DNA from 3 places in the Streptomyces sp. NPDC004111 genome. Region 3 is predicted to be linked to each of the others. Evidence: predicted binding sites of a transcription regulator. Region 3 holds the regulator's gene; each other region holds the start of a gene.
The links. Region 3 encodes HspR, which represses chaperone genes until heat shock. Its sites were predicted from a motif close to TTGAGNNNNNNNNNCTCAA; they were not measured.
Positions count from the first base shown of each region.

Region 1: the regulator HspR is predicted to act here: its motif matches at 8,777-8,795, upstream of lon (endopeptidase La).
Region 2: the regulator HspR is predicted to act here: its motif matches at 8,549-8,567, upstream of clpB (ATP-dependent chaperone ClpB).

Region 1 is NZ_JBIAMU010000014.1:87,081-97,108, reverse strand. Features, by position in the region: gene ACFYVL_RS26320 (lysozyme) at 1-621, shown strand, start outside; gene ACFYVL_RS26315 (M4 family metallopeptidase) at 701-3,568, opposite strand; gene ACFYVL_RS26310 (helix-turn-helix domain-containing protein) at 3,718-4,725, shown strand; gene ACFYVL_RS26305 (VOC family protein) at 4,853-5,239, shown strand; gene ACFYVL_RS26300 (TIGR03619 family F420-dependent LLM class oxidoreductase) at 5,310-6,197, opposite strand; gene lon (endopeptidase La) at 6,349-8,754, opposite strand; gene ACFYVL_RS26290 (GNAT family N-acetyltransferase) at 8,934-9,599, shown strand.
Region 2 is NZ_JBIAMU010000015.1:278,416-288,443, forward strand. Features, by position in the region: gene ACFYVL_RS28535 (DUF2617 family protein) at 1-150, opposite strand, end outside; gene ACFYVL_RS28540 (hypothetical protein) at 583-849, opposite strand; gene ACFYVL_RS28545 (pyridoxal phosphate-dependent aminotransferase) at 998-2,197, shown strand; gene ACFYVL_RS28550 (hypothetical protein) at 2,330-3,529, shown strand; gene ACFYVL_RS28555 (alpha/beta hydrolase) at 3,594-4,850, opposite strand; gene ACFYVL_RS28560 (YbjN domain-containing protein) at 5,145-5,693, opposite strand; gene clpB (ATP-dependent chaperone ClpB) at 5,827-8,460, opposite strand; gene ACFYVL_RS28570 (pyridoxamine 5'-phosphate oxidase family protein) at 8,603-9,058, shown strand; gene ACFYVL_RS28575 ((2Fe-2S)-binding protein) at 9,154-9,504, opposite strand; gene ACFYVL_RS28580 (helix-turn-helix transcriptional regulator) at 9,864-10,028, shown strand, end outside.
Region 3 is NZ_JBIAMU010000019.1:194,790-204,817, reverse strand. Features, by position in the region: gene lxmK (class V lanthionine synthetase subunit LxmK) at 1-164, opposite strand, end outside; gene ACFYVL_RS32870 (hypothetical protein) at 161-1,132, opposite strand; gene ACFYVL_RS32865 (flavoprotein) at 1,129-1,719, opposite strand; gene lxmA (lexapeptide family class V lantibiotic) at 1,867-2,082, opposite strand; gene lxmA (lexapeptide family class V lantibiotic) at 2,168-2,383, opposite strand; gene ACFYVL_RS32850 (ABC transporter ATP-binding protein) at 2,739-4,493, shown strand; gene ACFYVL_RS32845 (hypothetical protein) at 4,687-5,310, shown strand; gene ACFYVL_RS32840 (helix-turn-helix transcriptional regulator) at 5,465-5,761, opposite strand; gene ACFYVL_RS32835 (helix-turn-helix transcriptional regulator) at 5,850-6,845, shown strand; gene ACFYVL_RS32830 (hypothetical protein) at 6,928-7,230, opposite strand; gene ACFYVL_RS32825 (hypothetical protein) at 7,238-7,555, opposite strand; gene ACFYVL_RS32820 (heat shock protein transcriptional repressor HspR) at 7,803-8,261, opposite strand; gene dnaJ (molecular chaperone DnaJ) at 8,268-9,446, opposite strand; gene grpE (nucleotide exchange factor GrpE) at 9,486-10,028, opposite strand, start outside.

The DNA of each region.
Region 1 (10,028 bases), on a different contig from region 3:
ACCGAGGGCGTGGACGTCTCCAGCCACCAGGGCAACGTCAACTGGGCCGCGCTGTGGAGCAGCGGGGTCAAGTGGGCCTACGTGAAGGCCACCGAGAGCACCTCGTACAAGAACCCCTACTTCGCCCAGCAGTACAACGGCTCGTACAACGTGGGCATGATCCGCGGGGCCTACCACTTCGCCACGCCCGACACCTCCAGCGGCGCCACCCAGGCCAACTACTTCGCGAGCAACGGCGGCGGCTGGTCGCGCGACGGCCGCACGCTGCCGGGCGCGCTGGACATCGAGTGGAACCCGTACGGGGCCCAGTGCTACGGCAAGACCGCGTCCCAGATGGTCGCCTGGATCCGGGACTTCCTCAACACGTACAAGGCGCGGACCGGCCGCGACGCCGTCATCTACACCGCGACCAGCTGGTGGAAGAGCTGCACCGGCAACTACGCGGGCTTCGGCGCGAGCAACCCGCTGTGGGTGGCCCGCTACAACAGCACCGTCGGCGAGCTGCCGGCCGGCTGGGGGACGTACACGATGTGGCAGTACACCTCGTCGGGCCCCACCGTCGGTGACCACAACAGGTTCAACGGCGCCCTCGACCGGGTGCGCGCGCTCGCCAACGGCTGAGTGCCGCGGCCGGGCGGTACGGGGACGTGAAGGACCCCCGGCGCACGGGCGCCGGGGGTCCGGTTCAGCGGCCGGGGCTTCAGCAGCGGCCCGCCGCACGGTCCCGTACCACCAGGTCCGTGTTGCTGGTCGTGCCGTCGATCCACACGACGCGGGTGCCGGTGTCGGCCGCGGCGTAGGACTGGTCGCCGCGGTTGCAGGAGACCCGCTCGCCCTCCCGGGTGCCGGAGGCCGCGAACTGCCACAGCTTGGGCAGCGTCTCGTTGCGGTACTGCGTGTCCGGCAGCTGCGAGTTGACCGTGACGGCCTCCTCGGACGCGGTCAGGTCGAAGGCGTACAGCGCCTTGTCGCCGCTCTCGGGGCTCAGGTCCAGCATCTTGGTGCCGTCGAGGTTGGCGCGGCGGACGGCCATCGGGCCGTACGCGACCTCGTCGACGAGCCAGGAGACGTGCGTCCCGGAGATGCCGGTCTGGCCGATGCTGTCGACCACCGCCTTCTGCGGCATGAGGTTCGTCTTCTTCGTCTTGGTGTCGAGCACCTCGACGTCCAGCCGGTACTCGCCGTTGACCGGAGCCAGCTTGGCGTAGGCGACCTTGCCGTTCTTGACGGAGGGCAGTGCCGAGCCGAGGTGGTAGCGACCGCCGTCGACGTACGCCTGCTCATTGGTCTTCAGGTTCTTGTACGCGGCGTGCCGCCCGCCGAACGGGTCGCTCTCCTCCCAGACCACGATGTCGCCGTCGATGCGCAGCCCCTGGAGGCTGGTGTAGGCGGACCACACCTTCTTGATCGGGCCGCCCGCGACCGGGCGGACCAGGACGTCGATGCTGGTGGTGCCGTACGCCGCCCAGACGACGTTCTTGCCGTCGGTCGCCGGGTAGACGTGGAACCGGCCGTCGTTCGGGCTGACCAGCTTCGGCGCGCCCTTGCCGTCGGTGCGGCCCGTGTAGACGGAGTACGGCTCGGAGCCGTCGTCGTTGGACTTCGAGACGGCGTACTGGCCGCCGCCCGCGCCCGCGCCGGTGCCCGCGGTGTTGAGCTTGCCCAGCAGGGTGTCGGAGTCGAGACCCATCGCGTCCTCCCAGCCCGGGACGATGCCGTGGGCGTTGAAGGAGCGCTTGATGACGTTCTGCTGCTTCGCCGTGGCGCCCAGGTCCTTGGCGGCGGCGATGACCGCGTTGCGGCCCTCGGTGAAGCCGTCCAGCGGAGTCAGGTACTCGGCGAGCGCCTTGTAGACGACGGCGTCGGTGAAGTCCTTGTCGAGATCCTGGCGGATGTCCCACAGGGCGCCCGAGAAGATCGTCGAGTTGAGGTGCACACCGCCGTTGTCGACGTTGTAGGCGACGCCGAGGAAGTCCTTGGAGGTGGTGCGGCCGTCGTTCATGTCGCGCAGGGCGCAGTCCCTCTTGGAGAGGGTGCGGCACAGGTCCTCGCCGACGAGCCCGGAGTCGGGGTCGTTCATGGCGGTGCCGGAGGTGCCGGTGTCGATGGCGTTGCCGAAGTAGTCGGCGAGGCCCTCGTTGAGCGCGCCGGACTGGCCGACGTACACCAGGTTCGCGGTGTTCTCCACGACGCCGTGGGTCATCTCGTGGCCGACCACGTCGACGTCGGAGGCGAGCGGCTTGTACTCGTCGTCGCCGACGCCGTAGACCATCTTGCTGCCGTCCCAGAAGGCGTTGACCCACGGCTGCCCGCCGTTGGTGACGCCGACCAGGGAGTTGATGGCCATGCCGCGGCCGTCGAGGCTGTCGCGGTTGTGCTTGGACTTGTAGTAGTCGTAGACCTGGGTGCCGGCCCACTGGGCGTCGATGGCGCCCGCGTCGGTGGCGTCCTTGCCGAATTCCTGGACGGGCGAGCCGAACTCCTTGATGCCCGAGGGCCACTTGCCCGCCGCGTCGTCGGCCTCCACGCCGCGCGCGTCCCAGGTGGTGACGGAGTTCTTGGTGCTGCCCTGCATCCGGACGTAGTCGCGGAGCGTGTACTCCTTGCGGGAGGAGTCGAAGTACAGGTTGAGGTCGACCTTGGTGCCGTCGGTCTTCACTCCGGTGCCGGTGGCGTCACCCGCGTCCAGGACGCCCGCGGCCCCCCTCGCGCCCCGGGCGGCCTTCGGGGCGCTGCCCTTGGCCGGCTTGCCGCCGAAGGTCTTGATGCTGCTGTACTGGAGGACCGGGAAGCCGGCCCGCGCGTCGATGTACACCTGGCGCAGCACGGGCTCGCCGGTCACCGGGTGGTTGCCCTTGACGGTGACCTGGCGGGTCAGCACGCCCTTGCCCTGCGGCAGCACGACCAGCCTGCCCGCGGTGCCGGTGAGCGCCGTGGCGGCCTGCGACTTCTGCCCCTCGGCCTTGCGGAGGTCCTTCTTGCTGAGGTTCTTGCCGTTCAGCTCGCGGCCCACGGCGGCCACCGCGCGCTCCACGGCGGTCTTCTCGGAGACCGTGGCGGTGGTGGGCGCGGAGAGCTCGGTGAAGTACTTGCCGGAGGTGCCGACGACGGCGCGCTTCCCGCCCTTGTTCTCCATCCGGACGACGTACTGGCCGCCGAGGACGTCGATTCCCTTGTACTTCTGCTGGAGGCGGACCGTCTCGGTGCCGCCCTTGCCGGACTGGGCGGCGACCGCCTTGAGGTTGGCGCCGGGGTTGCCGATGCGGTAGCGGCTCTGCTTCTCGGCGAGGTGGCCGACGGCCGCGTCGGCGGCGCTGCCGGTTGCCTTGGCGGGCTCGTTGATGCCGTCGACCAGGGCGGGGGTCGCGGTGTCGGTGCCGGGGATCACCGCGGCGGCGGGTGCGGCGGGTGCGGCCGGGACTGCTGCCTGCGCCGCGGGTACGACGCCTGCGATCAGGGCCGCCGCGCCGATCAGGGCGGCGACTCCCTGGGTGCCCCTGGATATGCCGGATGCGGCGGTGGTGTTCCCGCCGGCCTGTCTTGCTGCACGCACTCGGGTCTTGTGCACGCTTTCCCTCCCACGGTACGGACGCTCTTCGGGCCTGTTGGGCAGGGCCATGCAAGTCGTTGTGTGTTCAAGTCGGCAATGTTTCCCATGTGTTCAGATGTGGACACGCACACTTGTGTGCATGCTGTGCTCACGAAAGAATTCGGCCCATGATCGAGGGGGAAGAACTGCACAGCCTCGGCCTGGGGGAGGTCGAGGGACGTGTCTACGAGGCGCTCTTGAAGGAAAACGCCTCCAGCACAACGGAGTTGACCGCTCTACTGGAAGTCCCCGTTCCGCAGATCGAAGAGGCCCTGACCAGCCTCGAAGCATCAGGATTCACCGTTTCCACCCAGGACGGCACACCCCGTCCGACCGCCCCGGCCGCCGCCATCCGCACACTGATCCACCGCCGTCAAGCCGAACTGCACATTCGGTCAGCGGAGTTGGAGCAGTTGATGGAGTCCGCGGACCGGATCGCGGGGCGGCTGACCGCGACGTCGCCGACCGCCTCCGAGGGCGGCATAGAAATCGTCACGGGACCGCGCCAGATCGGTGAGCGCGCGGAGTCGCTGCTGGCGTCCGCCGAGCACGAGGTGGTGATCCTCGACCGGCCGCCGTACGCGAAGGCGGACGCGGCCCATCCGGACCGGCCTCCGGCGCTGGACCTGGAGGCCCTGCTCGACCGGGGCATCACGGTCCGCGCGGTGATCGACCGCGAGGGCCTCTCCTATCCGGGCCGGATGCGGTCCCTGGCCGCGCTCGCCGAGCGCGGACTGCGCGCCCGGGTCACCTCGGGCGTCCCGACCAAACTCATCGGCGTCGACCGCAGGGTCACCCTGCTGCCGCCCACCGAGTCCGCGGATCCGACCGCGTCCGCGCTGGTGGTGGGCGACGCACTGCTCCGCAACGCCCTGCTGCCGCTGTTCGAAACGGTGTGGGAGCGCTCTATTCCGCTGAGCGGCACCACCGGTCCGCCCACCGACCCGCTCCCCGGCCAGCAGCGGGAACTGCTGGGACTGCTGGCGGCCGGCCTGAAGGACGAGGCGATAGCCCGCCGACTGGGCGTCCATGTGCACACGGCACGGCGCCGCATCTCCCGGCTGCTGGACAGCCTGGACGCGGAGACCCGTTTCCAGGCGGGGGCGCAGGCGGCGACCCGGGGGTGGCTGGCTTGAGCCGGATACCGCTTGACGGACTCGGACGCCCTCACCTAGCGTCGCGGCGACGGCATCGCGTGTCGGCCACCGGCCGGGTGGGACATGGAGGTAGCCCGAGAGTGCCCGTTACGGAGGCATTCGTCGTATGACAGTTCAGCTGAACCACACCATCGTTTTCGCCCGGGACAACCGCGAGTCCGCGGAGTTCCTGGCCCACATCCTCGGTCTTGAGGCCGGCCCGCAATGGGGCCCGTTCATCCAGGTGAAGCTCGCGGGCGGTGTCGACCTGGACTTCGCCACGTTCCCCGCCGACCAGGAGATCCTGCCCCAGCACTACGCCTTCCTGGTCTCCGAGGAGGAGTTCGACGGCATCTTCGCCCGCATCCGGGAGAAGGGGCTGGAGTACTGGGCGGACCCGCACCGCAAGCAGCCGGGCGAGATCAACCACAACGACGGCGGCCGGGGCGTCTACTTCCCCGACCCGGCGGGCCACGGCATGGAGGTCATCACCGTGCCGTACGGCGGTTTCTAGGCGGTAGGCCACGGACGGAAGGGCCCGCGCGTTCCGCGTGCGGGCCCTTTTCGCGCGTCCGGTCCCGCGGTCAGCCCGCGAGCACCAGCTCCCGTACCTTCGCGCCCAGTTCGAGCGCCTCCGCCGGCTCCCGCACCCGCTGCTGGAGTTCCACGAACGTCCCGTGGGCGCCCAGCTCCCGCACCGCGCGCAGGGTGCCGGCGATGTCCTCGGCGGACTCGCCCGGGTGCACGTTGACGCGGATCTCCTGGCGCAGCGCGTTGGGGTCGCGGCCCGCCTCCTCGGCGGCCCGGCGGGCCATGCCCCACACCGCCGCGTGGTTCTCCGCGGGCAGGGCGATGCCCACCCAGCCGACGGCGCGGCGGCCGACGCGGCGCATGGCGGCGGGGCCGAAGCCGCCCAGGTAGACCGGCGGGCCGCCCTGCTGCGCGGGGCGCAGGTCCACGTACGAGGACGGAACCTGCCAGGTCTCCCCGGTGTGCGCGAAGGGGTTCTCGGTCCAGATGCCGTGGAGGAAGTCGAGGATCTCGTCGAGCCGGGCGCCGCGCTCCTCGAAGTCGGCGTTGACCGAGGTGTACTCGTCGCGCATCCAGCCGACCCCGAAGCCCGCGTCGAGCCGGCCGCCGCTGAGGACGTCGAGCGAGGTGAGGCTGCGGGCCAGCAGCAGGGGCGGGTACCAGGGGGCGTTGAGCGTGCTGGTGCCGAGGCGGGCCCGGGTGGTGGCGGTGGCCGCGACGGTCAGGGCGACCAGGGGGTCGACGAAGGTCCTGAAGCCTTCGGGGTACGGGTGTTCCTTCGTGTGGCCGGGATACAGATGGCTCGGGTCGACCGGGGTGAGCGCGCGGTCGCCGACCCACAGGGAGTCGAAACCGATCCGCTCGGCGTCCCGGGCGAAGGACGCGATCAGCTCGGGACGGGCGTGGCTGCCGTACTGGGGCAGGGCTATTCCGATGTCCATGCCATCCATCTTGGCCCCGGGGGTGCGCACGACGCGCGGAGCCCGTGGAGTGACCCGCGCCACACGTGCCGCAGGGGCCGTACGGAACGAAATCCCGTACGGCCCCTGCTTCTTCACGACCCGTCAGCCGCTCCTCGCGGCCCGGCCGGTGCTACGCGGCGATCTTCTCCGCTTCCACCCGCGCCGGTGCCAGCGCGATCTCCAGCACCTGGCGGACGTCCGTCACCGGGTGGACCTCCAGCTTCTCCAGGATCTCGGCCGGGACGTCGTCCAGGTCGGCCTCGTTCCGCTTGGGGATGACGACCGTCGTGGTGCCCGCCCGGTGTGCGGCGAGGAGCTTCTGCTTCAGGCCGCCGATGGGCAGGACGCGTCCGGTCAGGGACACCTCGCCGGTCATGGCCACGTCGGTGCGGACCAGACGGCCGGAGAGGAGGGAGGCGAGGGCGGTCGTCATGGTGATGCCCGCGCTCGGACCGTCCTTGGGGACCGCGCCCGCCGGGAAGTGGATGTGCACGCCCCGGTCCTTCAGGTCGGCGACCGGCAGCTCCAGTTCCGCTCCGTGCGAGCGGAGGAAGGAGAGCGCGATCTGCGCGGACTCCTTCATGACGTCGCCGAGCTGGCCGGTGAGGGTCAGCCCCGCGCCGCCGGTCTCCGCGTCGGCCAGCGACGCCTCGACGAACAGGACGTCGCCGCCCGCCCCGGTGACGGCGAGGCCGGTGGCCACACCGGGCACCGCGGTGCGCCGCTCGGCCGGGTCCTGGGCGGACTCGGGCACGTGGTGCGGACGGCCGATCAGCTCGCGCAGATCGGTGTCCTTGATGGCGAACGGCAGCTCGCGCTCGCCCAGTTCGTGCTGGGCCGCGACCTTGCGCAGCAGCCGGGAGACCGCGCGCTCCAGGTTCCGTACGCCCGCTTCCCGGGTGTACTCGCCCGCCAGCTTGCGCAGCGCCGGCTCCTCCAGGGTGACCTCGCCGGTCTCCAGACCCGCGCGGTCCAGCTGCCGGGGCAGCAGGTGGTCGCGGGCGATGACGACCTTCTCGTCCTCGGTGTAGCCGTCGAGACGGACCAGCTCCATGCGGTCGAGCAGGGCCTCGGGGATGGCCTCCAGGACGTTCGCCGTGGCGAGGAACACCACGTCGGAGAGGTCGAGTTCGACCTCCAGGTAGTGGTCGCGGAAGGTGTGGTTCTGGGCGGGGTCGAGGACTTCGAGGAGGGCGGCGGCCGGGTCGCCCCGGAAGTCGGAGCCGACCTTGTCGATCTCGTCGAGGAGGACGACCGGGTTCATGGAGCCGGCCTCCTTGACGGCGCGCACGATGCGTCCGGGCAGGGCCCCGACGTAGGTGCGCCGGTGACCGCGGATCTCCGCCTCGTCGCGTACGCCGCCGAGCGCGACCCGGACGAACTTCCGGCCCATCGCGTGGGCGACGGACTCGCCGAGCGAGGTCTTGCCGACGCCGGGCGGTCCGACCAGGGCGAGCACGGCGCCGCCGCGACGGCCGCCGACGACCCCAAGGCCCCGGTCGGCGCGGCGCTTGCGCACCGCGAGGTACTCGGTGATGCGCTCCTTCACGTCGTCCAGGCCCGCGTGCTCGGCGTCCAGGATCTCGCGGGCGCCCCTGATGTCGTACTGGTCCTCGGTGTGCTCGTTCCACGGCAGTTCCAGGACCGTGTCCAGCCAGGTCCTGATCCAGGAGCCCTCCGGGGACTGGTCGCTGGAGCGCTCCAGCTTCTCGACCTCCTTGAGGGCGGCCTCGCGCACCTTCTCGGGCAGGTCGGCGGCCTCGACGCGGGCCCGGTAGTCGTCGGACTCCTCGCCCTCGGCCTCGCCGTTCAGGTCGCGGAGCTCCTTGCGGACCGCGTCGAGCTGCTTGCGCAGCAGGAACTCGCGCTGCTGCTTGTCCACGCCCTCCTGGACGTCCTTGGCGATGGTTTCGGCGACGTCCTGCTCGGCGAGGTGCTCGCTGAGCGCGGCCAGCGCGAGGCGCAGCCGGGCGACCGGGTCGGCGGTCTCCAGCAGCTCCACCTTCTGGGCGGTGGTCAGGAACGGCGAGTACCCGGAGTTGTCGGCCAGCGCCGAGACGCCCTCGATCTGCTGCACCCGATCCACGACCTGCCAGGCCCCGCGCTTCTTCAGCCAGGTGGTGGCGAGGGCCTTGTACTCCTTGACCAGCTCGGCGACGGCGCCGGGCAGCGGGTCGGGGTCGGCCTCGTCGATCCGCACGCCCTCCACCCACAGCGCGGCACCGGGGCCGGTCGTGCCGGCGCCGATCTGCACGCGGCCGCGGGCCCGGATGAGCGCGCCGGGGTCGCCGTCGGAGAGCCGGCCGACCTGCTCGACGGTGCCGAGCACGCCGGTGGCGGCGTACGTCCCGTCGATGCGCGGAACAAGAAGTACCTGCGGCTTGCTGCTACTGGCGTGCGCGGCGGCCTGTGCGGCCTCGACCGCGGCACGAACGTCGGTGTCGGACAGGTCCAGCGGCACCACCATTCCGGGCAGCACGACCTCGTCGTCGAGCGGCAGCACGGGCAGGGTGAGCGGTGTGGACGTCGATGCCATGATCTCCCCTAGGGCAGTGAAGTTGAGCTATACCGACTCAATGCATATGAGCCTGCTGGTGTTCCCGAAGCCCCGTTTTCCGCTGTTCGCTCTGAGCGATCAGCATCGACGCGGGGGAACGGGGCCGCTGTAATAGTCCCAACGCACTTGGAACTATTACTCACGCAGGGGGACCCGCCATGGCACTCGCCACCACCACCGATGCCGTACGTGCCTGGACGCAGGGCTGGGCGGTGTCCCGGGGGTCCGCCGACCCCGTGCCGCAGCCGTGGGGCGTGACGATCGACATCGGACTGGCCCAGGCGGTCTCCCGGCACGTCCTCTTCGACCGGTACGCGTCCGACGAGGCGACGGTCACCAAGCTGGTGCGGCCGGACGCGGCGCCGGGCACCTGGGTGAAGTTCGTGGAGCCGCCGGAGGCGGTGGCGCCGTGGATGCCGGACAACTGGGAGTACGACACCCCGGGGCACCTGATGACGCTGCCCCTGGTCCCGGGTACGGCGGCCCCGGATGTCCCCCCGGGTCACACCCTGCGGACCTGGACCAGGGCGGGACTCACCAAGGTCCTGGTGCTGGCGGCGGACGGCGGCCTCGGGGTGCGCGGCCAGGTCGCGGTCACCGGCCGCACGGCGGTGATCGACCAGGTGGAGACGAACCCGCTGCACCGCAGGAAGGGGCTGGGCACGCTGGTCATGCGGACGCTGGAGGCGTGTGCGGCGGAGCAGGGGGCGGAGGACTGCGTCCTCGGGGCGACGGACGAGGGGCGTGCGCTGTACACGACGCTGGGCTGGCACCGCGTCTCCCCCCTCACGGGAATCTTCCGCCCCACACCCCCCTCCCCCTGACCGAGCAGCCCCACCGCCGCCGCGCCGCAGCCACGCCGCCGCCCCATGGGCAGCGGGGCCGCCCAGGGGGCGGGACGGGTGGGCATGGGGCGGCCCCCGGCGGAGCCGCACCCCTCCCGGCCCGGCCCGCCCCCGCCGCGCCGCCGCAACAGTGGCCCCACCGCGAACCGCCGCAGCCGCCCGGACCCCCAAGCCCCAGCTCCACCGGGGCGCCGCCCCCTTGCCCGCCCGTCCCGCCCCCGGGGGGCGGCCCCGCCGCCCAAGGGCGCGGGGGCGGGAGTGAAACGATGCGGCCCCGCCGCCCAAGGGGGCGGGGGCGGGGGTGGGTAGTCGTGCGGCCCCGCCGCCCAAGGGGGCGAGGGCGGGGGTGGGTAATCGTGCGGCCCCGCCGCCCAAAGGAGCGGCGGCGGGAGCGAAACCGGTGCGGTC
Region 2 (10,028 bases), on a different contig from region 3:
GTGGGAGGCGCCGAGCAGACGCAACTGGAGTTTCGCTCCGGCCAGTTCCAGATCCAGTACGGCGAGGGCCGGCAACGGTTCCCGGCCGAGTGCCCAGGCCAGATCGGCGGCACACGTGTCGGTGTAGACGGTCTTGAGGGTCGTGAGCATGTGGGGGCTCCGCAAACACGCAGTGGGGGGTGGGCCAGGGACACGCCGGAGGAAGACGGAGTGGAGCTGGGGACCGCCCGCTCGGGTCCGCGAGGAACCGAGGGAATCCGGGGCCGGGGATTCCAGGGACGTTCAGGTCTTCCGGGGACTTCCGAGCCTGTGGACCTGCGAAATCTTCCGGTGACTTCTGTGGTCGAGGGGCCGACGGGGGCCCCTGGGGATCGCTGACGAATTTTCAACAGCGAGGGAATCATGAAGTGTGTCGCGCACCTAGCGTTTTTACCCAACTTGACTGGGTTTCCATCCCCCCGGGGGCCACACGGTTCATCTGTTCAACAAAAGGACGCCCGGCGGGAGTTAAGGGCAGTCGTTCGACCGACCCCTAATTCCGCCGGGCGTGCGGTACCGGTACGAAGGACCGGCAGCCCCGTGTCAGCTGCCTCCGCCGCACCCGCCACCGCCGCCGCCACCACCGCAGGAGGACCCGCCTCCGCAGGAGGAGCTGCCGCAGGACGAGGAGCTGCCGCAGCCCCCGCCACCGCCGCCCGAACCGCCGGCCCACCAGCTGTTGTTCTTCTTGCGGCGCGGCGCGCCCTTGCGGAGCGAGGTCCTGCGCTGGGCGGTCTGCTTCGACTTCCCCACCGCCATGAGGACGCAGACAAGGATCGCGGCCAGAATCACGAACCCGATGGTGGCCATGGGCCCTCACCGTCCTTCCGTTCCCCCGAAAGCGAAGAGTTCGCTTCTCGTCGCGAGCCGTCCGGCTCGCGTGACCGGGGGATTCCCGGACGCCACCGCGCCCAAAGCACACTTGAGCAAGTCCAGAGGTTCCGCGCAGGATGGCGCCATGACCTCCCCCTCCGGCAGTTCCGACGCGCCCCGCCCGCTCCTCAACCGCCGTCTCGCCGAGTTCGGGACGACGATCTTCGCCGAGATGTCGGCGCTGGCCGTCCGTACCGGTGCCATCAACCTCGGCCAGGGGTTCCCCGACGAGGATGGCCCCGAAGAGGTGCGCGAGGCGGCGGTACGGGCGCTGCGCGACGGCCGCGGCAACCAGTACCCGCCGGGCCCCGGCGTCCCTGAACTCCGTCACGCCATCGCCGCCCACCAGCAGCGCAGGTACGGCCTGGCGTTCGACCCGGACACCGAGGTGCTGGTCACCGCGGGCGCCACCGAGGCCATCGCCGCCGCCCTCCTCGCGCTGGTCGAACCGGGCGACGAGGTGATCGCCCTGGAGCCGTACTACGACAGCTACGCGGCCTGCATCGCGATGGCGGGCGGGCGCCGGGTCCCCGTCACCCTGCGTCCGCGCGACGGCGCGTACCACCTCGATCTCGACGAGCTGCGCGACGCGATCACCCCGCGCACCCGGCTGCTCCTGCTCAACACCCCGCACAACCCGACCGGAACCGTCCTCACCCGCGCCGAGCTGGCCGCGATCGCCGAACTGGCGGTGGAGCGCGATCTGCTGGTGGTCACGGACGAGGTGTACGAGCACCTGGTGTACGACGGCGAGCACGTGCCGCTCGCGTCCTTCCCCGGTATGCGGGAGCGCACGGCGACCATCTCGTCGAGCGGGAAGACGTTCTCCTTCACCGGCTGGAAGGTCGGCTGGGTGACCGGCGGGCGGGACATGGTGGCCGCCGTGCGGTCGGCGAAGCAGTTCCTGACGTACGTCTCGGCCGGGCCCTTCCAGTACGCCGTCGCCGAGGCGCTGGCCCTGCCCGACACGTACTTCGAGGGCCTGCGGGCCGAACTGGGAGCCCGCCGGGACCTGTTGGCGAACGGTCTCGCCGAGGCGGGCTTCGAGGTCTACCGCCCGGCCGGCACGTACTTCGTGACCACCGACATCCGCCCGCTGGGCGGCACCTCGGACGGCTTCGAATTCTGCCGGGAGCTGCCGGGCCGGGCCGGGGTCGTCGCCATCCCGAACGCGGTCTTCTACGACCACCGGGACGAGGGCGCGCCGTTCGTCCGCTTCGCGTTCTGCAAGAAGCGCGAGGTGCTGGAGGAGGCGGTGGGGCGGCTCAAGGGGCTGGGGCGTTGATGTTTCACGTGAAACGGCCGTATCCACCCGGACGGCCGACCAGGGCTCGCGCCCGGCGCCCGGGGCGATCAAGGTCGGGATGATGGCCGCCCCCGGCCGTCCCGCGTCCGCCCCGCGCCCGGAGGTAGCCCCGTGTCCGTCGGCACCGCCACTGTCGATACGACCGTTCCCGCCCAGGCGGTACGCCCCCCGGCCGCCGCGCCGGCGCGGGCCGCGCTCCGGCGGGCGGCACCCGCGCTCGGACTGTTCGCGGCGGCGCGGCTGACCGGGGCGCTGCTGATGGCGCTGTGGGCGTGGCGGACCGGGAAGTCGCCGCTGCGGCTGCTGGGCCAGTCCTGGGACTCGCTCTGGTACACCCGGATCGCCGAGCACGGCTACGGGTACACCTCGACCCTCGCGGACGGCGCGGTCGTCCAGAGCGACCTGGCGTTCTTCCCGCTGTACCCGGGGCTGATCCGGGCGGTGCACACCGTACTGCCGGTGACGCCGGGCGGTGCCGGGCTGCTGGTCTCCTGGACGTCCGCCGCTGCCGCCGCCTGGGGGATCTTCGCCGTCGTCGACCGGCTGTACGGCCGCCGCACCGCGACGCTGACCGTGCTGCTGTGGGGACTGCTGCCGCACTCGATCGTGCTGACGATGGCGTACACCGAGCCCTTGTTCGTGGCGCTCTGCGCGTGGGCGCTGTACGCGCTGCTGACGCGCCGCTGGCTGTGGGCGGGCGCCCTCGCCGTACTGGCGGGGCTGTCGCGGCCGAGCGCGGTCGCGCTGATCGCGGCCGTGGTGGTCACGGCGGGCTGGGAGCTGGTGCGGACGCGGGGGCGCGCGGGCCGGCGGGTGTGGGCCGGGGCGGCCCTCGCGCCGCTCGGCTGGGTCGCGTACGTACTGCGGGTCGGCATGGTCAAGGGCGATCCGCTCGGCGGCTACTTCGCCGTGCAGGCGGACTGGTCCTCGCGCTTCGACTTCGGCATCGGGGCGCTGCGCTTCGTGCGGCACCTGGTCAGTGCTCCGGAGCTGTTCGCGTTTTCGATGTCGCTGGTGATCGTGGGTGCGGCGGTGCTGCTGCTGGCCCTGCTGGTGTGCGGGTCGCAGCGCCGGCCGCCGCTTCCGCTGCTGGTCTTCACGGGCGTGCTCGTGGTCATCGTGCTCGGCGGGGCCGGCTTCTTCGAGTCCAAGCCGCGTTTCCTGCTGCCCGCCTTCCCGCTGCTGCTGCCGCTGGCCTGCGCGCTGGCGCGGACCCGGCGCAGGACGGCGGCCGTGGTGCTCACCGCCCTGGCCGGGGTGTCGATGGCCTACGGGACGTACCTGGTCACGGTCGCCCCGGTGCCGGTGTGACGGAGCCGCGCGAGCGCGCACCACGTCTCCGGTCTCCGGGCCGCCCGTCCCCGCCCCACCGGTCTCACGGGGACGGGATCGGCGCCTGCATGTGTTCGCTGATCCACTGGATGGAGCCCTCCGCCATGCCCTGCACATAGGTCTTGGCGTTGTGGCTGCCGTTCTGGATCACATTGATCCTGGTCTTGACCTGGCCCTTTCCGTACTTCTCGGCGAACTTGCGGGTGTTGGCCGCGCCCGCCTCCCTGCTGCCGGTCTGGAAGGCCAGATAGACGTCCTTCGCGGGGTCGGCGGGCCTGGCGGAGAGCGCGGCGGCCAGCCGTTCGGGGTCGTTGGCGCGGCGCTCGGCCTCGTGGCCGTTCCACAGCGGGGAGTCCGGGACAGTGTCGGGGCCCGAGGCGATCACGGCCTTGAACTTCTCCGGGTGCTTCAGCACGGACTTGAGGCCGACGAAGGCACCGGACGAGGAGCCCATGAACGCCCAGCCGTCGCGCGACTTGAAGGTGCGGAAGTTGGCCCGGACGAAGTCCGGCACGTCCTCCGTCATCCAGGTGCCCATCTTCGCCTGGCCCGGGATGTCGCTGCCGTCGTAGTAGTGGGTCGCGTCCGGGTTCAGCACGGGCATCACCACGACGAACGGCAGGCTCTTCCGCTCCTTCGACCAGGCGGCGATGCTGCTCTGGAGCTTGAGGTCGGTGCCCATCCAGTAGTTGTTGGGATATCCGTTGCCGCCGGGCAGGGCGATCAGTACGGGAAAGCCACTCTGCGCGTACCGGGGGTCGAAGTACTGCTTGGGCGCCCACACCCAGACCTTGCCCGTGAAGCCGGACTTCTTTCCGGCGAGGGTGGTGACGGCGATCTTCGTGCCGTCGGATATCGAGTTCTGGGTGGTGAACTCGGCCTTCGGCCCGGTCGGCAGCTGCGTCTTGCGCGCCGCCTCGGACTGGGGCTCCCCCGGCTTCGGCGCGGGCGCGTCCCCGTCGTCCCCCGTGCCCATCGCCCCGCCCTCCGGCCCGAAGGAGACCGGGTCGCCCTGCTCGAACCAGCCGGTGCGGTACGCCCAGGAGCCCGCCACGCCGAGACAGGCCCCGAACAGCACGCTGACCACCACCAGCAGCACCAGCCAGATCCGGGACCGCCGCCTGCGGGGCGCCTGCTGCGACGGACCCGGCTGCGGCGGACCCGGCTGAGGATGCCCCGGCTGCGGAAAAGCCTGCTGCGGAGGGGCCTGCTGGGGGAATCCCTGCCGCGGAGGGGACTGCTGCGGGTGCCCCTGGGGCGGGGGCGGCGGCCAGGACGCGGGGCTGCCGAGCTGATTCATGGAAGCTCCTGGGTCGGGGGGCAGGCCGGTGGGGAAAAATCGTTCGATCGCGCCCAAGGAGAGGGAAATTCCCTCCTCGGGGTTGGCTCCCGCACCCGATCCGGTGTGCTGCCCGCACCCAATCCGGTGTTCCGCCCGCACCCGATCCCGTCCGCCGCCCGCGCGAATTCCTGCCCGCGCCCGCGCGAATCCCGCACGGCAGCCCCCGCGGGAACGACGAAAGCCCGGCCGTTCGGGCCGGGCTTTCGTCGTGCTGCTTCAGGGGTGACGCGTCCGGGAAAGGGACCCGAGGCTTCAGGCCTCTTCGCCCTTGTCGCCGTCCTTGTCGTCGCCCTCGACCGAGGAGTCGACGTCCTTCTCCAGGCCGAGCTGCTCGACGACCCACTTGTCGAACTCGATGGAGGCACGGACCCAGCTCACCGTGGAGGACACGAAGTGCTCCAGGGAGACGCCGGTGCCGATCAGCATCTGGGCCTCGCCGATGAGGCGCACGGAGCCGTCGTCGTGGGTGTGGCTGTAGACCTTCGGCCACAGGGTGCGGCGGTTCCAGTCGTCGAGGAGCTCCAGGAGCTGGAGCTTGTCGTCGATGCTGTGCGGCCGGTCGTAGAACGTCCGTACCGAGAAGACCTGCTGGTCGTCCTCGCCGCGGAACATGAAGTACGTGCGGAATTCCTCCCACGGCGCCGCGAGGTCACCCTCGTCGTCGACGACGTACTTCAGCTCCATCTGGTCGAGAAGCTGCTTGACCAGGTCCTGGTCGGGGACGACGGGGCCCGCCGGTCCCTCGGGCTGCGGTTCGGGCTGTCCCCCGAAATTCGGAATCGAGGACGGGTCGATGCTCACCGTGTATTTCCCTTCGTACGGTTCCGGTCATCCTCTCCCATCCCGGGAGGGTGAACGCAACCCCCGCAGGGCGCGATCCGCTGCGGGCTTAGAGAACGCCGCGAATCGCACCCTTGGGCAGTCATTGCACCCCTTACAGCTTCTTCTCCGTGGAGACCTCCGTGGAGATTGCTCCGGCGCCGGTCGCCGGGCCCACGAGCAGGTCGTCCCCGACCCGCTCGACCCGCACCGTGTCGCCGTCCTTGACCTCGCCCGCCAGGATCTCCTTGGCCAGCCGGTCGCCGATGGCGGTCTGGATGAGGCGGCGCAGCGGCCGGGCGCCGTACGCCGGGTCGTTGCCCTCCTCGGCCAGCCAGGCCAGGGCGTCGGGGGTGACGTCCAGGGTGAGCTGCCGGTCGGCGAGCCGCTTGGCGAGCCGGCCGATCTGGAGCTCGGCGATGTGCGCCAGCTCTTCCTTGTCCAGGGCGGAGAAGACCACCAGGTCGTCGAGCCGGTTCAGGAACTCCGGCTTGAAGGAGGACCGTACGACCTCCAGGACCTGCTGCTTCTTGACGTCCTCGGCGGTCGCCGGGTCCATCAGGTACTGGCTGCCCAGGTTGGAGGTCAGGATCAGGATGGTGTTGCGGAAGTCCACCGTCCGGCCCTGGCCGTCGGTGAGCCGGCCGTCGTCCAGGACCTGGAGGAGCACGTCGAAGACCTCGGGGTGGGCCTTCTCGACCTCGTCGAGGAGTACGACGCTGTACGGGCGCCGGCGCACGGCCTCGGTGAGCTGGCCGCCCTCCTCGTACCCGACGTAGCCGGGCGGGGCGCCGACCAGACGGGCCACGCTGTGCTTCTCGCCGTACTCGCTCATGTCGATGCGGACCATGGCCCGCTCGTCGTCGAAGAGGAAGTCCGCGAGCGCCTTCGCCAGTTCGGTCTTGCCGACACCGGTCGGACCCAGGAACAGGAAGGACCCGGTGGGCCGGTCGGGGTCGGCGATGCCGGCCCGGGTGCGGCGCACGGCGTCGGAGACCGCCTGCACGGCCTCGGTCTGTCCGATCAGCCGCCTGCCCAGCTCGGACTCCATGCGCAGCAGCTTCTGCGTCTCGCCCTCCAGGAGGCGGCCCGCCGGAATGCCGGTCCACGATCCGACGACGTCGGCGATGTCGTCCGGCCCGACCTCCTCCTTGACCATGGTGTCGACCTCGCGGACCTCCGCCTCGGCCTCGGCGGCCTCCTCCAGCTCGCGCTCCAGGCCGGGGATCTCCCCGTACAGCAGCTTGGAGGCGGTGTCGAAGTCGCCGTCGCGCTGGGCGCGCTCGGCGGTGCCGCGCAGTTCGTCGAGCTTCTCCTTCAGCTCACCGACCCGGTTGAGGCCCTGCTTCTCCTTCTCCCAGCGGGCGTTCAGACCGCGCAGCTCCTCCTCCTTGTCGGCGAGGTCGCGGCGCAGCTTCTCCAGGCGCTGCACGGAACCGGCGTCGGTCTCGTTCTTCAGCGCCAGCTCCTCCATCTTGAGCCGGTCCACCGACCGCTGGAGCTCGTCGATCTCGACGGGCGAGGAGTCGATCTCCATCCGCAGCCGGGAGGCCGCCTCGTCGACGAGGTCGATGGCCTTGTCGGGCAGGAAGCGGGAGGTGATGTACCGGTCGGACAGGGTCGCGGCGGCGACCAGCGAGGAGTCCGCGATCTGCACCTTGTGGTGCGCCTCGTAACGGCCCTTGAGGCCGCGCAGGATCGCGATGGTGTCCTCGACGGACGGCTCGGCGACCAGCACCTGCTGGAAGCGCCGCTCCAGCGCCGGGTCCTTCTCGATGCGCTCGCGGTACTCGTCGAGGGTCGTCGCACCGACCATGCGCAGCTCGCCGCGCGCCAGCATCGGCTTGAGCATGTTGCCCGCGTCCATGGCGGAGTCGCCGCCCGCGCCGGCGCCGACCACCGTGTGCAGCTCGTCGATGAACGTGATGATCTGCCCGTCGCTCTCCTTGATCTCGGAGAGGACGGTCTTCAGCCGCTCCTCGAACTCGCCGCGGTACTTGGCGCCCGCGACCATCGCGCCGAGGTCCAGCGACACCAGCCGCTTGTTCTTCAGCGACTCGGGCACGTCGCCCTTGACGATGCGCTGGGCGAGTCCCTCGACGACGGCGGTCTTGCCGACACCGGGCTCGCCGATGAGGACGGGGTTGTTCTTGGTACGGCGGGACAGCACCTGCACCACGCGGCGGATCTCCTGGTCACGGCCGATGACCGGGTCCAGCTTGCCCTCGCGCGCGGCGGCCGTGAAGTCGGTGCCGAACTTCTCCAGGGCCTTGTACTGGCCCTCCGGGTCCGGAGTGGTCACCCGGCGCCCTCCCCTGCTCTTCTCGAATGCGTCGAGCAGCTGCTCCGCGCTCGCGCCCTGGTTCTTCAGTACGTCGGCGGCCTGGCCGCCCTTGGCCGCGATGCCGATGAGCAGGTGCTCGGTCGACAGGTACTCGTCGCCCAGCTCCTTCGCGCGCTGCCCGGCGTCCGCGACGACGGCCAGCAGATCACGGTTGGGCTGCGGTGGCGAGACCGTGGAGCCGGTCACGCTGGGGAGCGCGGCGAGCAGGCGTTCGGCCCCGGCGCGCACCGCCGCCTGGTCGGCCTCGACGGAGGCGAGCAGGTCGACGATGTTCTCGTTGTCCTGGCCCTCCAGCAGTGCGAGCAGCAGATGCGCGGGGGTCAGATCGGGGTGGCCGTCGGTGACGGCCCGCTGGGTGGCCGCGTTGATCGCGTCCCGGCTCCTGTTGGTCAGCTCGGCTTCCACGTCCGCTCTCTCCTCCTATGCGCCGGCAGTGACACAGCTACGGCGGTAGCTGCTACCAAGTCCTATGACTCTTCCAACGTGCACAAAGTTGAGTCTATTCCACTCAGCTTTGCTCGGCGCGCACCGGGCTAATCTGCCGGGCATGGCCATCGACCCACGCGACCCGAACCCCGAGTACCTCGCCTTCTGGACCGGGTACCACTTCTCCACTCTGACCACTCACCGTCCGGACGGCACCCCGCACGTGGTGCCCGTGGGAGTGACCTACGACCCGGTCGCGGGCACGGCATGGGTGACGGCCGACGGGAACAGCAAGAAGGTCCGCAACGTCCTGGCCGCGGGCGAGGAGGGGGCACTCGCGGCGGTCTGCCAGGTGATCGGCTCGAAGTGGGCCACGCTGGAGGGCCGGGCCAGGGTCCGCAGGGAACCGGAGGCGATCGAGGAGGCGGTACGGCGCTACAGCGAGCGCTACCGCCCGGCCAGGGTCAACCCGAACCGGGTACTGATCGAGATCACCCTCACCCGGGCGATGGGCAACGCGGGCAACCCGCCGAAGAAGGCGGCGGCCCCGGCGCCCCGGGTGGAACAGGCCCGGTAGGAGGACAGCACAGCGGCGCCCTCGTGTTCAGGTTCACGAGGACGCCGCTGTGTGGGGGAAGCGCCTGAGCGATTGGTGACGACGGGGGAATCGCTTCAGGCACTGCGGGGGGTGGCTTGTGCGGTCCGCGGTGCGGACCCCGAGGCGGGGCGCGAGGCACTGCCCGCTTCGAAGACGACGTGGTCGGACTTGTCGAGGTTCACGAAGATGTTGCCGTACCGAATCTCACACCGGATGGGCTGCGGCGCCCCCCGGGGCTTGCGGAGGCACCGGTAGGCCCGGACGTCCTCGTCCTGCTCGCGAACGATCAGGATCGGTTCTCCGAAGAGGGTCACCATCAGCGAGTCGCCGGCCTCGGGGACGGCCGAAACGAGATCGATGAGGTGCCAGCCGCCCCGGATCACCCGGGCCATCTCACGCCTGAACGACGGGTCGTCCGACGGCATGTCAAACAGCCTTGTTGTTACGGGGAGCAACGCCCCAGCCGAGGTCGCCCTTACCAGCGTACGGTCCGGCTGCGAATCCCCAGCCGAGGTCCGCACTGACCGTCTGCGCGCGACCCCAGCCGAGGTCCGGCTCCGCTGCCTGCGCACTGTTCAAGCCAGCACCCACTCCGAGCGCAAGCGCCGCAGTGGTAGCGGCGACAAGCACTGAGCGAAGCATTCTCTTACGCATAGTCGGCTTCGTCCTCACTTGGTGGTCTTCCTCAGCCCCGTGATGAAGACGATGGCCTATTCAGGCACGTCAACACCACCGGGGCGATGCATCATGTTCCTGTACGTTCAGGACCCTGGGGGGTGGACATATGGGCGCAAAGGGGGAGATACCGACACATCCCCACGACGTGACCAGCTTGTGCGACGACGGTGCGCGGCTTTACGCCACCGCCCTGCGCACCGGACGCATAGGCCGGGTCGATGTCCAGTCGGCGCCCTGTCTGATGGAGTTCGCGCTCCTGCATCCCGATCCG
Region 3 (10,028 bases):
ACCTCGGGCGCGGTGTCGAGACCGGTCGGCCGGTACCGCACGAGGGCCGGCTTCTGGACGTGCTTGGCGGACGGGCCGGGCTCCGGGGCCTCCGGGGCCTCCGGGGTCTCCGGGGCCTCTGGGGCCTCTGGGGCCTCTGGGGCCTCTGGGGCAATGCTGGTCATGGCGCTTCCTGTTCTCCCTGATCGCCCCGGGGGACCGCCCGGCGGCCCTCCTCGTCGATCAACTCGGCCGTGAAGGCGATGTAGTCGAGCAGTTCGTCGTGCCACCCCTGGAAGGTGGCGAAGTCCTGCATGTGCGTGACGATCCGCAGGACGGCGGCCCGCCCGACCCGCACCGGGTCGGGCCCCGGGCCGTACGCGGCGAGCGGCACCCGCAGCAGCTCCGTGCAGTCGTACGCGGGGGCCGCCCAGGTGAGTTCGGCAAGCTCGCCCAGCAGCCAGCCCAGGTCGAGCTCCGGCCGCCCGGCGGCCAGGTCCTCCCCGGTCAGCAGCGCCGTCCGGCCCCGGCTCAGGGGCGGTATCAGGGCGCCGGCCGAGGCCCAGCCGTGCACGAGCCCGTACGGGGGCGAGGGGCTCGCGGGACTCTCCCCGGTGTCCGGCCCCACCAGGTCGTCGGCCCAGCCGAGCAGCAGCTCGCACCGCGCCGCACCCCAGGAGGCCAGCGTCCGGCGCCGCAGCTCGCCGTCCCCGTACGCCCAGGCGCGCATCCGGCGCACCCCCGGCGGCACCCCGAGCGACGCGTCCCCGGGGGGCGTGACGCGGTGCAGCTCGCGCAGGGCCCGGCCCGCCGAGGCCAGCGCGTGGGCGGCCAACTGCCGTGCGCCGGGCCGGAAGTCGCGCAGCCAGGCCGCGACGGACAGCGCTCCGGCGGTCCGGTGCAGCAGCCCGTCCCCGATCCGCTCGGGCGTGACCAGCAGTGCGGCGCCGCTCTCCGGCGGGAGGTGCGGCACGAGGTGAGCGGCCGGGGCGGCGAGCGGTGCCGGACGGCCGCTGCCGGGCCGCTGCCACCACAGGAAGCCGTCCCCGTCGGGGGCCCGCAGCACCCGGGTGACCTGGAGGCCCGTGACGTACTCGGCGACGGGTTCGCGGGTGTCCAGCGCCTCCGGTTCAGCGGGCGGAGCGGCCGTCATGGGCGCCCCTCCTTCCGGTGGGCGACGCACAGTTCGTACAGCTCGCTGAGCGGGGCGGATCCGCCGTCCTCCGACTCGCCCGTACTCGCGCTGACCGCCTCGACGGTCGGGGCGACGACGACACCGGGCCTGGCTCGCAGCACGTCCAAGTGGCCTTGTGCCACAGGGGACTTGTGGGCTCCGGGCGGCAGCGAAGGGGCGACGCCGACGAGGGCCCGGGTGGACTGGAGGGCGAGCAGCAGCGGTGTGTCGGGCAGGCCGAGCGCGTACCGGCTGACGAAGTTCAGGGTGGCCGGGTGGACGAGGACGAGGTCGGGCCAGGCGGCCAGTTCGACGTGCGGCACGGCGGTGCCCGCACCGGCGGTGGGCGGCTGGTGCCAGTCGTCGACGAAGACCTCACGGCCGGACAGCACGGAGACGGCCTCGGCCGACACGAAGCGATGGGCGGACCGTGTCAGCGCGACCCGCAGGTCCAGGTCCGGGAAGGAGTTCTTCAGCCAGTTGACCCAGAAGGGCAGGAACGCCACTCCGAGCGCCCCGGTTCCCACGACGAGTACACGGCGGAATCCGGAATCCGGGGTTTCCATGACGCCTCCTCTCAGGACGGGCGGGGGATGCGGAAGAAGTGCGGCAAGGGGAACGGGAAGGGGTGCGACGGGCCCGGTGGTGGCCCGCCGGGGCCGGCCGACGGCATGGCGCCGTGACGTCGGCCGGCCCCGTGGCTCAGGGCGTGATCAGCACTTCTTCTCGACGGTCTTGGCCGCGAGGGAACCGAGCGCGGCGGCGCACTGCTGCGAGGAACGCGCGGTGATGATCGTGGCGCGGATCGCCCACGGAATCGTCGGCGAGAACGCCGGACCGGCCTGCTGACCGTCCGACAGACCCAGCTCCTCGGCCGAGGTGTAAGCGGTGTAACCGTCGAACAGGTCCTGCTCGTTGAGCTTCTGCATGATCAGATCTCTCTTCCGGTGAAGGTGCGGTGCGGGAGGGTGGGGAGGTGCGCCGTGGCGCGGGTGGAGCGGCGGAGTGCGCCGGTCAGCACTTCTTCTCGACGGTCTTGGCCGCGAGGGAGCCCAGCGCGGCGGCGCACTGCTGCGAGGAACGCGCGGTGATGATCGTGGCGCGGATCGCCCACGGAATCGTCGGCGAGAACGCCGGACCGGCCTGCTGACCGTCCGACAGACCCAGCTCCTCGGCCGAGGTGTAGGCGGTGTAACCGTCGAACAGGTCCTGCTCGTTGAGCTTCTGCACGATGAAATCCTTCGATGGGAATCCCGGCGAATAACTTCCGGTTCCGCCGATTGCGGCCGGTGTTCGCTGGGAACGAGTGAATGGTGGCCCGGCCGCCCCGCCCCGCACCATTGGCAATTTCGGCAATGCCGCCACCGTCAGATCCGATTCCGGCATTGCCGGTACGGCATTGCCGCGACCGTCATGTCCTCGTGCGGCATTGCCGTTTCGGCACTGCCGCACCCACGCGCGGTACGGTGCGCACGCGCGGATCCGCACCCGGGCGCGGCCCCTCTTCCCGGCAGCACCGGCCCGTGCCCCGCATTGCCGCAAGTGACAATTTCGCTCCCGCGCGAAGCGCACTAGAAATGCGGGTGTGAACACATCCGACGCAGAACAGCCCCCGGCCGAGCGGCCCGCGCTGCGCGCGCTGCTCTCCTATGCGCGACCGCACCGCGGAATTCTCTCGGTGGTGCTCCTGCTGACCCTGTTGGGCAGCGCCGCCGGCCTCGCCCAGCCACTGGTCATCCAGTCCGTTCTCACCAAGCTGATGACCGACAGCAGCCTGGCGGAGGAGATCGCGCTGCTGGTCGGTCTGCTGCTGCTGTCCATCGGTCTGATGTGGGGCCAGTCCTGGCTGAGCGAGCGCACCGCCGAGCGCGTGGTGCTGCACGTCAGGAAGGGCCTGATAGCCCGGCTGATCCGGCTCCGTACCGCCGAGCTGGACCGCACCGAGCCCGGCGGGCTGACCACCCGGGTCACCTCGGACAGCACCCTGGTGCAGCACGCGGCGACCGGCGGTCTCATCCAGCTCGTCGACGGCTCGATCCACCTCCTGGCGACGATCGTGCTGATGGGCGTCGTCAGCCTGCCGCTGCTGGGCATCACCTCGGCCGTCCTGGTCGTGGTCGGCGTCGCGATGGGCGTGATCATGCCGAGGATCCGCCGGGTCACCACGAAGGCCCAGGAGTCCGTCGGCGACATCGGCGCCAGCCTGGACCGCTCGCTGGGCGCGGCCCGGACCGTCAAGGCCAACGGCGGCGAGGCCAAGGAGACCGGGCGGGCCACCGCCGCCGCCGAGCGCGCCTACCGCACCGGACTGCTCGGCGCCCGCTACCAGGCGATGATCGCGGTGCTGTCCGGGCTGATCGTCCAGGCGTCGTTCCTCGCGGTGATCGGGTTCGGCGGGGCGCTGGTCGCCACCGGCGCGCTCGACCTGGCGGCCCTCATCGGCTTCCTGCTCTACCTGTTCAACCTCGGCGGGCCGGTGCTCTCCCTGGTCAGCGGAACGACCGCGCTCCAGCAGGGGCTCGGCGCCCTCGCCCGGATCGAGGAGGTGCGGCACATGGAGATCGAGGACGACGTCGACACCGTGCCGGCCGCGCTGCCCGCCGGGCCGCCGCCGCGGATCACCGTGCGGGACGTGGAGTTCGCCTACCAGGGCCGTACGCCCACCCTCAACGGCGCCAGCTTCACCGCCGAGGCGGGGAAGATCACCGCCATCGTCGGCTCGTCCGGCGCCGGCAAGACCACCGTGTTCTCGCTGCTCCAGCGCTTCTACGAGCCCGACGGCGGCAGCATCCACCTCGACTCCACGGACATCAGCACCCTCACCCGGGCCGACCTGCGGCGACGTATCGCCTATGTCGAGCAGGACTCCCCGATGCTCGCGGGCACCCTGCGCGAGAACCTCCTCTACTCGGCCCCCGGCGCCACCGACGCGGAGATCGCCGACGTGCTGCGCAGGACCCTGCTCGACGACTTCGTCGCGGGCCTGGCCGACGGACTGGACACCGAGGTCGGTTCGCGCGGGCTGGCCCTGTCCGGCGGCGAACGCCAACGCCTCGCCATCGCACGGGCGTTGCTCCGCAAGCCGCAGGTGCTGCTCCTCGACGAGGTCACCGCGCACCTCGACGGCATCAGCGAGGTCGCCCTGCGCCGCACTGTCGAGCAGGCCGCCAAGGACTGCACCGTCCTGCTGATCGCGCACCGGCTGTCCACCGTGGCGGGCGCCGACCGGCTGATCCTCTTCGCGGACGGACAGGTCCGCGACCACGGCCGCCACCAGGAACTCCTGGAGCGCAACGACCGCTACCGCGAACTGGCCGAGACCCAACTGGCCGCCGCATGATCGGCCTTGTCCGCCGATACTGATCGACCGGCCGCTCTCCCCCGGGAGCCCGGCCGGGACCCCCCGCCGGACGCCGCGGCTCCGTACGCGGCGCCCGGCGACCGACCACCCGCGACCCTCATAACCCCCGTAACCCCCCGAACGCCGGTCCTGACCAGACCCGCCGTTCCGACCGCCCCGAAGGACACCCCCCATGAACGACACCGCCAAGCGCCCCGCGGACCACGAGGGCGACGACACGGCCGACGACCGGGCGGCCCGCACCGGGGCCGGGACGGCCGGCCCCGCCGGCACCGGGGACGACGAGCCCGGCACCCCGCCCGGCCCCACCGTGGACACCCTCTTCGGTGAGATTGCCGTCCGGCTGGAGGACCAGGACCGGCTGACCGTCGAGGGCGACGGCATCCCCACCGTGGTCCTGGAGCGCGACCCCGAGTCCGAGAGCGACCCGCTCATCGCGATCGGCACCCGCGACCCGGCCGCCCTGACCATGACCGTCGACGGCACCGACGCCGTGATCACCCCGGCCAAGGGCAAGTTCCGCAGGCAGACCTACCGCATCGACGTCGTCCACGACGGGGCGCACTACCGGCTGGAGCCCGACTCCGTACCGAGCAGCAGGCTCACCCGCGACGGCGTCCACCTCGGCGACTTCTCCTCCGACGGCGACGAGACGGTCATCGCGGAGTGGCGCGAGGACGCCGAGGTGCGGCCCGCCGACGCGTCCGTGGGCTACGCCCTCGCCTCCGCCTTCGGCACCGGCGGCCAGCCCCTGTGGATGATGCTCGTCGACGCGGTCACCTCCGCGCTGCCGTAGCAGCCGGACCCACGGAAAAGGGCCGCGCGAAAAGCAAGGCGAAGAGCACGGCGAAGAGCAGGGCGAAGAGCAGGGCGAAAGCACGGCGAAAAGCACGGCGAAAAGGCCCCCACCGGTTCCGTACCGGTGGGGGCCTCTTCGTGCACATCACACGTCAAGCAGCCGAACTGTGCACACCTGCTTGGCACTTGATGTCGTCCGTGTAGAGATGGGAGACGATCGCGGCCTCGAATCGCGACTTCAGTTCCAGCTTTCGGACGATGCTGGAAGTGTGCGCACGCACGGTGCGCTCCGCGATCCCGAGGCGACGGGCCAGCCAGCGGTTCTGCTCCCCCGAAGCAAGCAGCAGGAGCACCTCCACCTCCCGGCCCGTAAGAGTGGAGAAATCCAACGCGTGTCTCTCGGTCACAGTCCTCAAAGCAGCCTCCCCCAACGACGGTTTCTGATCCATTCGGATGCGTTCACTCCTCGCCGACCCCTCTTTACACGTGCATTACTGTTTCCTTTCAGTGCGACCGAACGTTCCATGGGGGGAAGCCGTGAACGGAGCCAGTCTTTTCACACTCGGACTCGACGCGACGGAAGAGCAGCTCTACCGCCACTTCCTGCGCAATCCGCACACGCTGTGCGACGACGTCCATCTCCTGCTGCACGTTCCCCGGGACACGGTGCGCGAGGCCCACGGCCGGCTGGCCGAGCTCGGCCTGCTGCGCCGTACGGAGGTCACCGGCACCCTGTCCGCCGCCGACCCCGAGGAGGCGGTCGAGCGGCTCACCCATCTGCGGCTGCACGACCTGCACGAGCAGCTGCAGCTGGTCACCCGGTCCCGGGCGCTGGTCGCCGAGCTCCGCGCGGAGCAGGACGTCAGGTCCCGCCCGCCGCAGAGCGTGGAGCGGATGGAGGTCCTCTCCCAGATCCGCACCCGCATCGACGACCTGGCCTTCTTCGCCCGGGAGGAGATCCTCTCGGTGGAGCCCTACGCGGCACTCACCGCGGAGAACATCGAACACTCCCGCCCCCTGGACACCCGTTGCCTGGTCCGCGGCGTCCGGATCCGCAGCGTCATCCTCAAGGAGTCGCTGACCCATCCGCCGACCGCCGCCTACCTGCGCGAACTCGCCGACCAGGGCGCCGAGATCAGGGTCGCGGACAGCCTCTCCGAGCGGATCCTGGTCTACGACCGCAGGACCGCGCTCGTTCCGGTGGACCCGGCGGACACCTCGCGCGGCGCGCTGGTCACCCAGCAGGCCGGTCTGGTCTCCAACGCGCTGGCCCTCTTCGAGAAGATCTGGTCCGACGCCACCGAACTGCCCCCGTCCGGCGAACCGGACACCGCCCCGCAGCACCTGCTCTCCGAGCTGGAACAGCGGGTGCTGGAGCAGATGTGCCGCGTCGGCAAGGACGAGACGGGCGCCAGGAACCTCGACATCTCCGTACGCACCTACCGCCGGCACATCGCCGAGCTGCTGCGCGTCCTGAACGCCACCTGCCGCGCCCACGCCGCCCTGCTCGCCCGCGAACGGGGCTGGATCTAGCACCGGCATCGGCACCAGCGCCCGAGGTCCGGGGACCAGACCGGTCCTCCCGGTCCGGCGCCGGTTCCCGGGGCGCTTGGCGCTAGCGCCGGTTCCCGGGGCGGGAGTCCTTCGGGGCATCCTCGCCCCGCCCCGCCGGGGCACCCTCGCCCCACCCCGCCAGGGCGCTGTCGCCCAGGGCCCGCACCAGCCAGCCGCGGGCCGCACCCTCCGGCACGCCGTCCGCGGTCCGGATCCACATCCGGATCCAGCCCTCCCCGACCTGCTCGGTGCAGGTCCAGCCGGGCGGAAGTCCCGCCACCAGCCGGATGACCGCCGTCTCGGCGGCCCCCGCCGCGCCGCCGGTTCGCACCACCAGCGCTTCGTACGACGTCTCCTCGCTCACCGGCCCGTCACTGCCAGCCGTTGACGCCGCACTTCGGGCCCGCGATGGCGTCCTTCAGGGCCGGCGGCAGCTTCTGCACGAGATGGCCGACGGCCTCGCGCACCGGCTTCGGCAGCGGCTTCACGCAGCCCACCACCGGCGGGGTGTCGCTCTGCGCGGCCGTGGCCGGCGCCGCGGCGGCCTGCGGGTCCGCGGCCGGGGCGGTGGCCGCCGGGGCGGACCGCGGGGCGGGCGCCGCCGCCTCCGCGGGCGCCGCGAGGGCGACGAGGGCCAGCGCGGGGAGCAGGGCCGTGGTGACCTTGGTGACACACTTGTTGATCTTCATCGCTGCCTCCGAAGTGCTTGTGCCTGACGCGTCCGACCTGCGTCTTTCGCGCGTCCTTGGCTCTGGGACAAAGATTGCCAGCGGCACGGAACGCACTCCAGGGCCTGCGGTGTCAGCTTGTTGCACCCGGCCGCGAACTTGGTGCCAAGCGGCGGGCACACGCTTGGTGCCAAGCGGCGGGCACACGAAAGGGCCGGACGGACCCGAGGTCCGTCCGGCCCTTTCGCCGTCCTGCTTCTTCCGGGGCCTACTGCCCCTGCGGCTCGCCCGGCCGCCGGGGCCGCCACACCACCAGCGCGCTCGCCTGCTGCACGTCCTGGTACGGGACCAGGTCGCGGCGGTACGAGGCGTGCACCTGGGCCTCGCGCTGCTGGAGGGCGGCGGCGGCCCCGTCCACGGCCGCCGAGAGTTCGGCGACCCGGGACTGGAGCGCCGCGACCTGGTTCTCCAGCTCGATGATGCGCTTGATGCCGGCCAGGTTGATGCCCTCGTCCTGCGACAACTGCTGGACGGTGCGCAGCAGTTCGATGTCGCGGGCCGAGTAGCGCCGGCCGCGCCCGGCCGTGCGGTCCGGGGAGACCAGGCCGAGGCGGTCGTACTGGCGCAGGGTCTGCGGGTGCAGACCGGAGAGCTGAGCGGCGACCGAGATGACGTACACCGGTGACTCGTCGGTCAGCTCATAAGGGTTCCGTCGTCGGCCGTCCATGCTCTCCTATGCTCCCTTCGCGTCCTGGAAGAGTGCGGCCCTGGGATCCTCGTCCCCGGTGGCCTCACGGTATGTCTCCAGGGCTTCCCTGGCCTTGTCGTTGAGCCTGGTCGGCACGTCGACCTCCACGGTGACCAGCAGGTCGCCGCGGGTGCCGTCCTTGCGGACCGCGCCCTTGCCGCGGGCCCGCATGGTGCGCCCGTTGGGCGTCCCGGCGGGCAGCTTGAGGGTGACCGGCGGGCCGCCCAGGGTGGGCACCTTCACCTCGCCGCCGAGCGTCGCCTCCGCGAAGGTGACGGGCACGGTGACGGTGAGGTTGTCGCCCTTGCGGCCGAACACCGGGTGGGCGTCGACGTGGACGACGACGTAGAGGTCGCCGGCCGGACCGCCGCGCTCGCCCGGGGTGCCCTTGCCGCGCAGCCGGATGCGCTGCCCGTCGGTGACACCGGCGGGGATGCGCACCTGCATCGTGCGGGAGGACTTGGCCCGGCCCGAGCCCTTGCAGACGTCGCAGGGGGTCTCGGCGATCAGGCCGCGGCCCTTGCAGTCGACGCAGGGGTCGGTGAGGGAGAAGCCTCCGCCGCCGCCCCGCGAGACCTGGCCGGTGCCGACGCAGGTCGGGCACACCCTGGGGGTGCCGTTCTTGTCGCCGGTGCCGGAACAGGCCTTGCAGGGGGCCTGGGAGGACATCCGCAACGGCACGGTGGCGCCGTCGACGGCCTCGGTGAAGCTGAGGGTGACCTCGGACTCGATGTCCTGGCCGCGGCGCGGCTGCGTACGGGTGCCCGTACCGCCGCGGTTGAAGAGGCCGCCGAAGACGTCCCCTATGCCGCCGCCGAAGCCGCCGGTCTGGGCGCTGCCGCCAGCCGCGCCGCCGAAGAGGTCGCCGAGGTCGAAGTTGAACGAGCCGCCGCCCGCCGCTCCGGGACCGGGGCGGAAGCCGCCGTTCCCGAAGAGCGCGCGGGCCTCGTCGTACTCCTTGCGCTTCTTGGTGTCGCCGAGGACGTCGTTCGCCTCGGAGATCTCCTTGAAGCGCTCCTCGGCCTCGGTGTTGCCCTTGTTGGCGTCCGGGTGGAACTCGCGGGCGAGCTTCCGGTACGCCTTCTTGATCTCGGCCTCGGTGGCGTCCTTGGGGACGCCGAGAACCTTGTAGTAGTCCTTCTCGACGAAGTCCTTCGTGCTCATTTCCTCGACGTCCCTCCTCTCGGACTCCCAGGTGCGGTACTACCCCTTCTCGGGGTCACCGCTCTCCTTGTCATCGGAGTCTTCCGACTTCTGATCCGTGACACCCGGCTGCGGCTCGGCGACCGCGACCCGTGCGGGACGGATCGTACGCTCGCCGATCCGGTAACCGGGCTGCAGGATCGCCACGCAGGTCGTCTCGGTGACGTCCGGCGCGTAGCTGTGCATCAGGGCTTCGTGGATCGTCGGGTCGAAGGGCTCGCCCTCCTTGCCGAACTGCTGGAGGCCCATCTTCGCGGCCACCGTCTCCAGCGACTCGGCCACCGACTTGAAGCCGCCGACCAGCTCGCCGTGCTCCCGTGCCCGGCCGATGTCGTCGAGCGTCGGGAGGAGTTCGGACACGAGGTTCGCCGCGGCGATCTCCTTGACCGTGACCCGGTCCCGCTCCACGCGGCGACGGTAGTTCTGGTACTCGGCCTGAAGTCGCTGGAGGTCGGCCGTGCGCTCGTTGAGCGCCATCTTGGCCTGGTCCAGCTGGGCCGTCAGTGCGACGTCCTTCGCGGCACCGGCGTCCTGGGCCGGGGC